DNA from 3 places in the Streptomyces sp. NPDC007025 genome. Region 3 is predicted to be linked to each of the others. Evidence: riboswitches for the same ligand, from Rfam matches in the RefSeq annotation. Region 3 holds a riboswitch; each other region holds the start of a gene.

Region 1 (3,382 bases), on a different contig from region 3:
CCATGACGGTCGTCCGCCCCTCCTGGTGGACCATGTCGCGCAGCAGGGTGAGGACCTCGCGGCTGGTCACCGAATCCAGCGCGCCGGTGGGTTCGTCGCCGAAGAGCACCTGGGGCCGGGTGATCAGCGCGCGGGCCAGGGCGACCCGCTGCTGCTGGCCGCCGGACAGCTCCGCGGGCCGGTGCCGGGCTCGTGATCCGAGTCCGACCTGCCCCAGCGCCTCCGCGACACGGGCGGACGGGGGTCGGCGGCCCGCCAGGCGCAGCGGCAGGCCGACGTTCTGTTCGGCCGTCAGGGACGGCAGCAGATTGAACGCCTGGAAGACGAATCCGATGCGGTCGCGGCGCAGCAGCGTCAGCCGGGTCTCGTCGAGCCCGGTCAGCTCGGTCCCGCCCACCGCGACCGATCCCGAGGTGGGGCGGTCCAGCCCGGAGGCGCACTGCAGCAGAGTCGACTTCCCGGATCCCGAGGGTCCCATGACGGCGGTGAACGTGCCGTGGCCGAAGTCGAGGGTGACGTCGTCGAGTGCGGTGACGGCTCCGGCACCGGTGCCGTAGCGGCGGGTGACGTGCCGCATGCGGACGGCTTCATCGGCCATGTGTCTGTCCTGACGTGTTCGAAGTGGTCGGCGCGGAAGCGGCGCGCGGGTGCGCGCCGGTCACGCCGGGCGGCGAGGCCGGTGCTGGTGCTCCGGGGCCCGCCGAGAGCATTGCAGAGAAACCTCTGCAAAGGAAGCTCTGCATAGTTTTCTCTGCGGTAGGCTCGGGGCATGACCGAGTCGTCGCACCAGGACCACACCGCTTCCCACCAGGGACAGCACACCGTCAGCGACCCCGCGACGCTGAAAGCGCTGGCGCATCCACTGCGCCTGAAGATCCTGCGCAGGCTGGCCGCCGCGGGCCCGGCGACCGCCACCGCACTCGCCTCGGCTCTCGGCCAGAACACCGGGACGCTCAGCTACCACCTGCGCCAGCTGGCCCGGGCCGGCCTCGTCGAGGACGACCCCGACCACGACACGAACGGACGCGAACGCTGGTGGCGCGGCGTACGCGGCGCGGACGTGCGGCGCCCCTCCCGGGCGGACCTGCCGGGCGCGGAGCGCGCAGTGGTCGAGGAGCTGGACCGGGCGCACCTGCGGGAGGACCTCGAACTGGTCCGGCACCACGCGGACCGTCCGGCCGAGGAGGACGAGTGGGTCTCCGGCTCCCGCAGCACCCTCCACCTCACACAGGAGGAACTGCGGGAGTTCCACGACGCCTACCTGGAGCTGCTGCAACGCTTCCGGCGCGAGCGCACCGAAGCCGGACCGGGCACCCGGCCCATCGCCGTCCGCTGGTTCGGGGTCCCGCTCGACGGCCGGGACTGACGCCGCCGCCGCGACGCCGCGGAAGCCCCGGTGTGCGCGACCCGGCCCCACCGCCCGGCCGCACACCCGGCCGTTCCGGACCACGGCCGCACCCTCGCACCGCGACAATGTACGATCGCGCTTAGTAGAATCCTTCCGTGCGGCACCTCCGCCCCCGCGCAGGATCCGACAACCGGCCGCATTCTGCGGTATTCACCGGCATTGTCCGGATATACAGGACTTGCCCTTCCCGGTCGTACGCTGTGTCGCGAAACACACCGACCGGACCGAGAAATCAGCAAGATCTTCTGGCGCGCCATCAGGAAGCCTTTCCATAAAAGTCCTTCGAAACACCGGCAGATTGGTTTTTTACGCACAGAAAATGATCCACAGCATAGCGTTGAGGAATTGCTAGATCATTTTCGGCGAGCCGCCCCGCATGTGAATCGCGCGCCTTGATCCGGGCAATCCATTGTGTTTCTGTGTCCTCGCTCCGGCCTCCACGAACGGCCGGAGTTCCGCTGCCGGGGCGCCGAATCCTGCCGCCCGGCTAGGAAATTCGCACCAGTACCGCGCGGCAGGAGCGGGGGACCCACTTACGTGCCGTGCCGCACTCCGCGGCCCGGCTAGGGGTGAAGTCATGGCCGCTGTGCCCCGGCACAGCGGATATGGCCGGGCAACTCCAGCCCGAATCCGACAGCTCACCTCGCAGGCGCTAGGAGAGGACACCCCCATGTCTCGTGGCCTTCACGCCCGTAATCCGTTCAGCACCCGCCGCCTCCGGCTCTCGCTCGCCCTCGCCGCCGGCGGTGCGGGCATCGCCGCTCCCCTGCTGGCCGCGGGCAGCGCGCACGCCGCCCCGGCGCAGGTGCAGGAGCAGGCGCAGTCCGCGCGGTCCGGCGCCGCCTCGCAGGTGAAGACCGAGCAGGAGCCCAGCTCCTACACCGTCGCCAGCGGCGACACCCTGTACCGGATCGCCCTGGACCACGACATCGAGGGCGGCTGGAACACCCTCTACGAGGCCAACAAGAAGACCGTCGGCGGCGACCCGGACCTGATCCTGCCCGGCCAGAAGCTGACGCTGGACACCGCCTCGAAGCCCGCCGAGACCAGCGACGCCACGCCCGAGCGCGCCGACCGCAGCTCGGCCGAGCGCACCGGCGGCGTGCACAAGACCCAGTCCACCAACCTGGACGGCTGGATCAACGAGGCGCTGGCCATCATGAAGCAGCACGGCATCCCCGGCACCTACGACGGCATCCACCGCAACATCATCCGGGAGTCCGGTGGCGACCCCAACGCCATCAACAACTGGGACATCAACGCCCAGAACGGCACGCCCTCCATCGGCCTGCTCCAGGTGATCAAGCCGACCTTCGACGCCTTCCACGTCGAGGGCACCGCCTACGACCAGCGGGACCCGGTCGCCAACATCGTCGCGGCCTGCAACTACGCGGCCAAGACCTACGGTTCGATCGACAACGTGAACGGCCCGTACTGAGCCGGAGCACGCACGCGGCGACTGCCCGCCACCCTCGCGGTGGCGGGCAGTCGCCGTCTCGCGGCACCGCCCGGCGGGCACCGCTGAGCACCCTCCCCCCGCCCCGGTCGCCGTGCGCACCACAACACGCACCCTCCGTCCCGCCCCCGCCACGGCGCGGGCCGCATTCACCCGAACGCCGCTTCCCTCTGGCGCGGATACGCCCGAATGGCCACCGTCGAGCCATGAGCGAGATCAAAAATATGGTGAGCGTGATAACACCCGCTTACAATGCGCTGCCCTGTATAGAGCGCTGCGTCGAATCGGTCGCACAGCAGTCCTTCGCACCCGGCGCCACCGAGATGATTGTCGTGGACGACGGTTCGACCGACGGCACCTCGGACCTTGTGGACCGGCTGGCCGCACAGCATCCGACCCTTCTGCGGGTGATCCACCAGGAGAACTCCGGGAGCCCCTCGGGTCCGCGCAATCTCGGTCTGGATCTTGCGAGCGGACGCTACGTCTTCTTTCTCGATGCCGACGACTATCTGGCTCCC
Region 2 (3,382 bases), on a different contig from region 3:
AGGCGTCGAGCACCGCGAACGAGGTGGGGGTGTCGGCCGTCCATCCGAAGACGTTGCCGCCGAGCACCAGCGGCGAGACGGACAGTTGACCGATCTTCCTGTCGGCATTCATCTGCATGCCGCGACCGTAGCGCGGGCGCGTGTGGTCCTGCGGGCGCGCACACCGGGCGGGCAGCAGGTCGTGCCCCGGTGCGGGTCCGCTTCGGGGCACGTGCGCGGGGGCTCGGCCCCTGACGTCCCGGCCTGCGCTCAGATCTCGGCTCCCTCGGCTCCCAGGTCTCCCTCGGCTCCCGTGCCGATGCTCAGACCTTGACGCCCTTGTCGCGGAGCCACGGCAGCGGGTCCACCGGGTCGCCGCCGTGCGGGCGGACCTCGACGTGCAGGTGGGGGCCCGTGGAGTTGCCGGTGGAGCCGACGCGGCCGATGACATCGCCGGTGCCGACCTTGTCCCCGGCCGACCTGGTCATGGACGAGAGGTGGCAGAACCAGAGTTCGGTACCGTCGTCGAGCCGGAGCACGATGCGGTAGCCGTACGAACCGGCCCAGCCGGCCTCCTTGACCGTTCCGCTGTGGACGGCCTTGACGGGGGTGCCGTTGGGGGCGGCGAAGTCCTGTCCGGTGTGGTCGCTCTGCCACATGCCGCCCGCCTGGCCGAATCCGGCGCTGAGCTGGAAGGAGGCCAGCGGTGCCGTGTAGCTGCGGGCGAGTTCGGCGCGGCGGGCCGCCTCCGCCTTGCGCTTCCGCTCGGCCTCCGCCTTGCGCTCCTGCTCGGCGGCCGCCTCGCGTGCCCGCTGCTGCTTCGCCTCCTCGGCAGCGGCGGCCCGTTCCGCGGCCTCCGCCGCTGCCGCGCTCGCGGCCTGCTGGGCCGCCTTCTCGCGGGCTTCCTCGTCCGCCGCGGTGCGGTGGCGTTCGGCCTGTTCGAGGATGCGGGCCCGCAGTGCCTCGCCGGCGTCGGTGGGGCCCGCCGCCCTGTCCTCGTCGGAGAGCCCGGCCTGGGTGAGGGGGGCGGCCTGCGCGTCGCCGGCGCCGCCGGAGTCCGTCGTGGCGTCGGCGGCGTCGGAGAAGAGGCCGCCTATGCCGGGCAGGTCCTCGGCGTCGGGCAGCCGGTCGGGGATGCTCCGGAGCGCGTCGGCCGCGGTGTCCACGTCGGGCACGGATATCGTGCCGGGGTCCCGGTCCTGGGCGGTGGCCATTCCGCCGGCGCCGACGGCTGCGATCATGCCGACCCCCAGGACGGTGCCGCCCCGCGCCACGCCTCCGGCGCGTTGCTTGGCGACTCGGTGCCGGCCGCGTACCGGAACCGTGGAGTCCGCTGAGGGGTTCCACTCGTCCCACGGCTCGTCATCGTCGGCACGGGCATCACCGTCGGCAGCGGCGCGGGCCTCCCCGGCGTCGCGCGCTTCGTTGTGCGGCGGCATGGGGCCGGGGCCGCCGGAGCCGGTGGCGAAGAAGTCGTACGTGGCCCCCGGGACGGAGTTCTGGGGCGCGGCCTGGCCGTAGGGCGCTGCCGGGCCGGCGTGGCCGGCGGGTGGGGCGTACGCGTCCGCCTGGGGCGGATGGCCGACGAAGCCCTGGGATCTGGAGGCCACGGGGGCGCTCTCCTTTCCTTCCTTCTCGCCTACCGGGTTAGCTGACGGGTTCGGAGCAGGAAGGTCTCCTACGGGCGTCCTCTCGCAAGGGCGTCCGATTCACCCCGTCCTCCTCGTCCGGCTGACGAGAAGGGGTGGTTCCCCGGTTCCCACGGTGCTGTGCGGCCGATCGGGTGCTGCTGTTGCACCGCGTGCGGGATTCGGCGACGGAGCACGGTGCCGTCTTCCGTGACGGCAGTGACAACCGTGCTGCGTTATCGGACGTTAATAGAACTGCGGCCGGGATTCCAAGCCGTTCCCCGTAATTGACGTGAGTCCCGCCCGGCTCCCCACCCGCCCAGGCCGTGCTGCTGCCCGGCCTGCGCGGTGTACGACCGGCCGGCGCGCCGGCCGACCGCACCGGGCTCAGGCGTCGCGCGGAGTGCCCTCCCCTGTGTCGCCCGGGGTGTCGTGGGCGACGGCGAGCAGGGCCATGTCGTCCGCCGACCGGCCACCGGTGTGGGCGGCGACGTCGACCAGGATCGTCGCCAGCAGCTCCTCCGGATCGGCGAAGGAGGCGCGGGAGAGTCGCTCGGCCGGCTGGTAGAAGTCGCCCTCCGGGTTGCGGGCCTCGGAGAGGCCGTCGGTGTAGAGGAGGAGCTGGGCGCCGCGCGGGAAGGCGTACTCGTCCAGCTGCTGGGGCCATACGCCCAGGTCGGTCATGCCGAGCGGGAGGGCGGGGGTGGTCGGCTCCAGCAGCACGGCCCGGCCGCGGTGCAGCAGCACCGGAGCGGGGTGGCCCCGGTTGACGACGCGCAGGACGACGCGGTCGCTCGCGGTGCGCCCCTCCGCCACCGCACTGTCCGGTCCGCCCGGGACATCCGGTCCGCCCGGTGCTCCGGGGTCGCCCGGTACACCTGGTCCGCTCGGCCCTCCTGGCCCGGGTGCGGAGGGAGTCGGGGACTGGGTGCGCGGGTCGACGACCTCGACCAGCACCGCCGTGCTGAAGTCCTCCAGCCGGGCCGCGCCCTGGAGGCGATGGGCGTCCCGCTGGAGAGCCCGGTCGAGGCGGGCCGCCACACCGGGGAGGGTCGCCTCCTGCTCGGCCGCTTCCCGGAACGCCCCGACCAGGAGGACGACGGCGGCCACCGCGTCGAGCCCTTTGCCCCGTACGTCGCCCAGCAGCAGCCGAACGCCGTACGGGGTCTCCTCCGCCGCGTAGAAGTCCCCGCCGATCCGGGCCTCCGCCTGCGCCGCCCGATACCGGGTAGCCACCCGCAGGGCACCGACGCGGGAGGGCGGTGTGGGCAGCACGGCGTACTGCACGGCCTCGGCGATGCTGCGCGCGGAGGCCAGCCTGCTGCCGCTGCGGATCAGGACGTAGTTCACGCCGACGGCGAGTACGGAGACGGTCACGATGGTGATGGACCGGGCCTCGGCCTCCAGCACATTGCCGGAGTCGTGGAAGGCGGAGAACAGGATGGTCGCCCCGGAGGAGAACATTCCGGTGAGTACGGTGCCGCGGATCGTCAGAAAGGCAGCGGCGGCCAGCGGGGCGGCGGCGAACGGCGCCGAGACGGTCACGTCCCGGGGCGTCGCGAAGTCCAGGACGATGCCCAACGCGCACAGCGCGGCGGGCAGCCAGCGCGCCAGGCGCCACAGCCGCCCCACGTCGCCGCCGTCCACGTTCACCGGCTGTGTCCCGGCCGCCCTTTCCCGCACGGTTCCAATCTGACCCGGTCGGGGGCTCGGGGCCAGTCAGGAGGGGTCGAAGGGGGAAGGAGCCAGGCGGCACACCGGAGCCGGGCGGCCCC
Region 3 (3,382 bases):
CGACGTAGTCGTGGTGGGTGAAGCGGCGCACGTCGCGGTCGGACAGCCGCGGGTAGGGCGCGAAGAAGCGGTAGTACTTGGACTCGTCCGACACCTGCTCGTAGAAGCTGACCAGCCGCTCCGCGTCGTCCGGGGCGATCGGCCGCACCCGGGCCGTACCGCCGTCGCGCAGCACGATGTCCGCTTCCCAGTGGGCCGGGTAGGCGCGCTCCTCGGGACTCGGCATGAGGCCAGCGTACGGCGGAGGGAGGGCGCGTGCTCAGGGGTGTGCGGAGACGTCGTATCGTCGGCGGCCGGAGCACCGTCTCCGGGACCGCCGTCGCCGGTTCACGGCGGACTCGGGCGACCGTGCAAGACTGGTCTAGACAACCTCGTACGACTCGAAGGGCAACACCATGGTTGAGCGCCGCGTCACCGTCGGCTGGGCCGAGGGGCTGCACGCCCGCCCCGCCTCCATCTTCGTCCGCGCAGCGTCGGCGACCGGAGTGCCGATCACCGTCCGGAAGGCCGAGGGCACTCCCGTCAACGCGGCCTCGATGCTCGGCGTGCTCGGCCTCGGCGCCGAGGGCGGCGAGGAGATCGTCCTGGCCTCCGAGGCGGACGGGGCGGAGGCCGCTCTGGACAGGCTGGCCAAGCTGGTCACGGACGGGCTGGAGGAGCTCCCGGAGACGATCTGAACGGCTGCCTGCGCCAGGCACACCTCCCGCGGCCGCCGGAGCCGGCGGCACCGCGGCCCGGATGTGGCAGGCCCCCGGTCACCTGACCGGGGGCCTGCCACATGCGGTGCTCGTGGGGACTCGCGCGTCAGAGCTTCACACCGTGCTTGCGCAGGTAGGCGACCGGGTCGATGTCCGAACCGTAGTCGGGGCCGGTGCGGGCCTCGAAGTGCAGGTGGGGGCCGGAGGAGTTGCCGGTCGAGCCGGAGAGCCCGATCTGCTGACCCGAGGTGACCTGCTGGCCGACCGAGACGCCGATCGAGTTGAGGTGGCCGTACTGGGTGTACGTGCCGTCCTTGTGCTTGATCACGATGTTGTTGCCGTAGGCACCGCCGTTCCCGGCCTCCACGACCTCACCGGCGGCCACCGAGTGGACCGGAGTGTTCATCCCCGCGTGGAAGTCGATCCCGGTGTGGCTGCCGGAAGACCACATGCCGCCGCCCTGCTGGTATCCGGTCGAGACGTAGGAGCCCTCGACGGGCAGCACATAGGCGTTGAGCTTCGCGCGTTCGGCCTCCCGCGCGGCCTTGCGCTTGGCCTCGCGTTCCTTCTCCGCCTTCTCGGCAGCCGCCTTGCGCCGGGCCTCGTCGGCCTTCCGCTTGGCCTCCGCCTTCGCCTCGGCAGCCGCCTCCTTGGCCGCGGACTCGGCCTTGGCCTGCTCGGCCCGGAGGGCCTGCGCGGACGCCTGCTCGTCCAGCGTGTCCGAGATCGGGCCGCCGACGGCCTCGGTCACCTCGGCGTTCTGCTGGAGCGGCACGTTGCTCTGGCCGCCGCTCGCGGCGAAGGCGGGGGAGGCGATGGACCCGACGACGCCCACGGTGGCGAGGCCGGCTATGCCGGCCGCCCCGCCCGCGGTCCTGCGGGCCTTGCTCGGACGCCTGTGCTTGCCGGTGGCACGGGTGAACGCCATAGGGAGGCGTACTCCTTTCCTTCCTTCTCGCCTACCGGGTTAGCTGACGGGTTCGGAGCAGGAAGGTCTCCTACGGACCGCCTCTGGCGAGGCCGTCCGATTCACCCCAATGGGACGTGGGTCCCCGGTCCCCCTCGGCCGCTGCCTCGGGGATTCGGCGATCGCGGTCCGTCGGCCGCGGGTGCGGTCACTTCTGACGGACAGCGGCAATGACGCTAATCGGGGCCAACTCCGAGCGGCAAACGAATCCCTGGCTTTGTCACGTACGCCACACTCCAACTCGTCAGCAACCGCGACGAAAGCGGACATCACAGCGGGCCCGGAAGGAGCAATTCCTCCTCCCGGGCCCCACTTCCTACCCCGGTACCGCGCCCGTCGGCCGGGTTCAGCCGCCGGTGACCACCTTGACGTCGCCGATGCCCAACTCCCGTACCGGATCGGCGATCTGGGACGCGTCACCGACGAGCACCGTCACCAGCCGGTCGGCCGGCAGCGCGCTGACGGCCGCGGCCGTTGCCTCCACCGTGCCGGTCTCGGCCAGTTGGGCGTAGAGCCGGCCCTGGTAGTCGTCGGGCAGCTGCTCCTCGACCTGGTCGGCCAGCGTCTCCGCGACGGCCTGGGCCGTCTCGTAGCGCAGCGGAGCGACCCCCACCAGGTTCCGCACGGCCACGTCCCGCTCTTCGTCGGTCAGCCCCTCCGCCGCCAGCGTCCGCAGCACCTGCCACAGATCGGCCAGCGCGGGACCGGTCACGTCGGTGGCGACCGAGCCGCTGATGGCCAGCAGCGCGGCCCCGCTGCCGTCCTCCGCCGAACGCAGCACATGCCCGAACGCGCGGACGCCGTAGGTGTAGCCCTTCTCCTCGCGCAGCACCCGGTCCAGCCGGGAGGTGAGGGTGCCCCCCAGGCAGTAGACGCCCAGCAGCTGCGCGGGCCACACCCGGTCGTGCCGGTCCGCCCCGACCCGTCCGATCAGCAACTGGGTCTGCACCGCACCGGGCCGGTCCACGATGACGACCCGGCCGGTGTCGTCGGCGGTGATCGGCGGCATCGCACGCGAGTCGACCACAGCGCCCGTCCAGCCGCCCAGCGTCTCGGCGAGCGCCGCCTCGACGCCGCCGTCGCGGAGCCCGTCCAGATCGCCGACCACCACGGCGGTCGCCGTCGCGGGGCGCACATGGGCCTCGTAGAAGGCGCGTACCGCGGCCGCGTCGATGCGCCGCACCGTCTCCTCGGTGCCCTGCCGGGGCCGCGACATCCGCGACTCGGCCGGGAACAGCTCGCGGGAGAGCTCCTTGGCCGCGCGGCGGGCGGGGTTGGCCAGCTCGTGCGGGATCTCGTCCAGCCGGTTGGCCACCAGCCGCTCGATCTCGCTGTCGGGGAACGCCGGGGCGCGCAGCGCGTCCGCGAGCAGCCCCAGCGCCTTGCGCAGCCGCGACACGGGCACCTCGAGCGACACCCGCACACCGGCGTGGTCGGCGTTCGCGTCGAGCGTGGCACCGCAGCGCTCCAGCTCCGCGGCGAACTCCTCCGCCGTGTGCTTGTCCGTGCCCTCGCTCAGCGCCCGGGCCATGATGGTGGCGACGCCGTCCAGCCCCTCCGGCTCGGCGTCCAGCGGCGCGCGCAGGTCCACCTCGACGGCGACGACCTCCTGACCGGGCCGGTGGCAGCTCAGCACCGTCAGCCCGTTGGAGAGCGTGCCGCGCTCGGGGGTGGGGAAGGCCCACGGCTTGGGAGCACCGCCGGCCGGCCGGGGATG

The links. Region 3 has a riboswitch for cyclic di-AMP ahead of ACFYMO_RS27435 (M23 family metallopeptidase). Riboswitches for the same ligand answer to the same signal wherever they lie in the genome.
Positions count from the first base shown of each region.
Region 1: another riboswitch for cyclic di-AMP. It lies ahead of ACFYMO_RS28700 (LysM peptidoglycan-binding domain-containing protein); the one in region 3 lies ahead of ACFYMO_RS27435 (M23 family metallopeptidase).
Region 2: another riboswitch for cyclic di-AMP. It lies ahead of ACFYMO_RS13090 (M23 family metallopeptidase); the one in region 3 lies ahead of ACFYMO_RS27435 (M23 family metallopeptidase).

Region 1 is NZ_JBIAFT010000018.1:9,524-12,905, reverse strand. It holds gene ACFYMO_RS28710 (ABC transporter ATP-binding protein) at 1-598, opposite strand, end outside; gene ACFYMO_RS28705 (helix-turn-helix domain-containing protein) at 770-1,366, shown strand; cyclic di-AMP (ydaO/yuaA leader) riboswitch at 1,898-2,074, shown strand; gene ACFYMO_RS28700 (LysM peptidoglycan-binding domain-containing protein) at 2,079-2,846, shown strand; gene ACFYMO_RS28695 (glycosyltransferase family A protein) at 3,071-3,382, shown strand, end outside.
Region 2 is NZ_JBIAFT010000005.1:457,836-461,217, reverse strand. It holds gene ACFYMO_RS13095 (aldo/keto reductase) at 1-112, opposite strand, end outside; gene ACFYMO_RS13090 (M23 family metallopeptidase) at 303-1,589, opposite strand; cyclic di-AMP (ydaO/yuaA leader) riboswitch at 1,601-1,805, opposite strand; gene ACFYMO_RS13085 (PP2C family protein-serine/threonine phosphatase) at 1,995-3,290, opposite strand.
Region 3 is NZ_JBIAFT010000016.1:65,572-68,953, forward strand. It holds gene ACFYMO_RS27425 (GNAT family N-acetyltransferase) at 1-226, opposite strand, end outside; gene ACFYMO_RS27430 (HPr family phosphocarrier protein) at 396-677, shown strand; gene ACFYMO_RS27435 (M23 family metallopeptidase) at 805-1,626, opposite strand; cyclic di-AMP (ydaO/yuaA leader) riboswitch at 1,641-1,796, opposite strand; gene ACFYMO_RS27440 (pitrilysin family protein) at 2,012-3,382, opposite strand, start outside.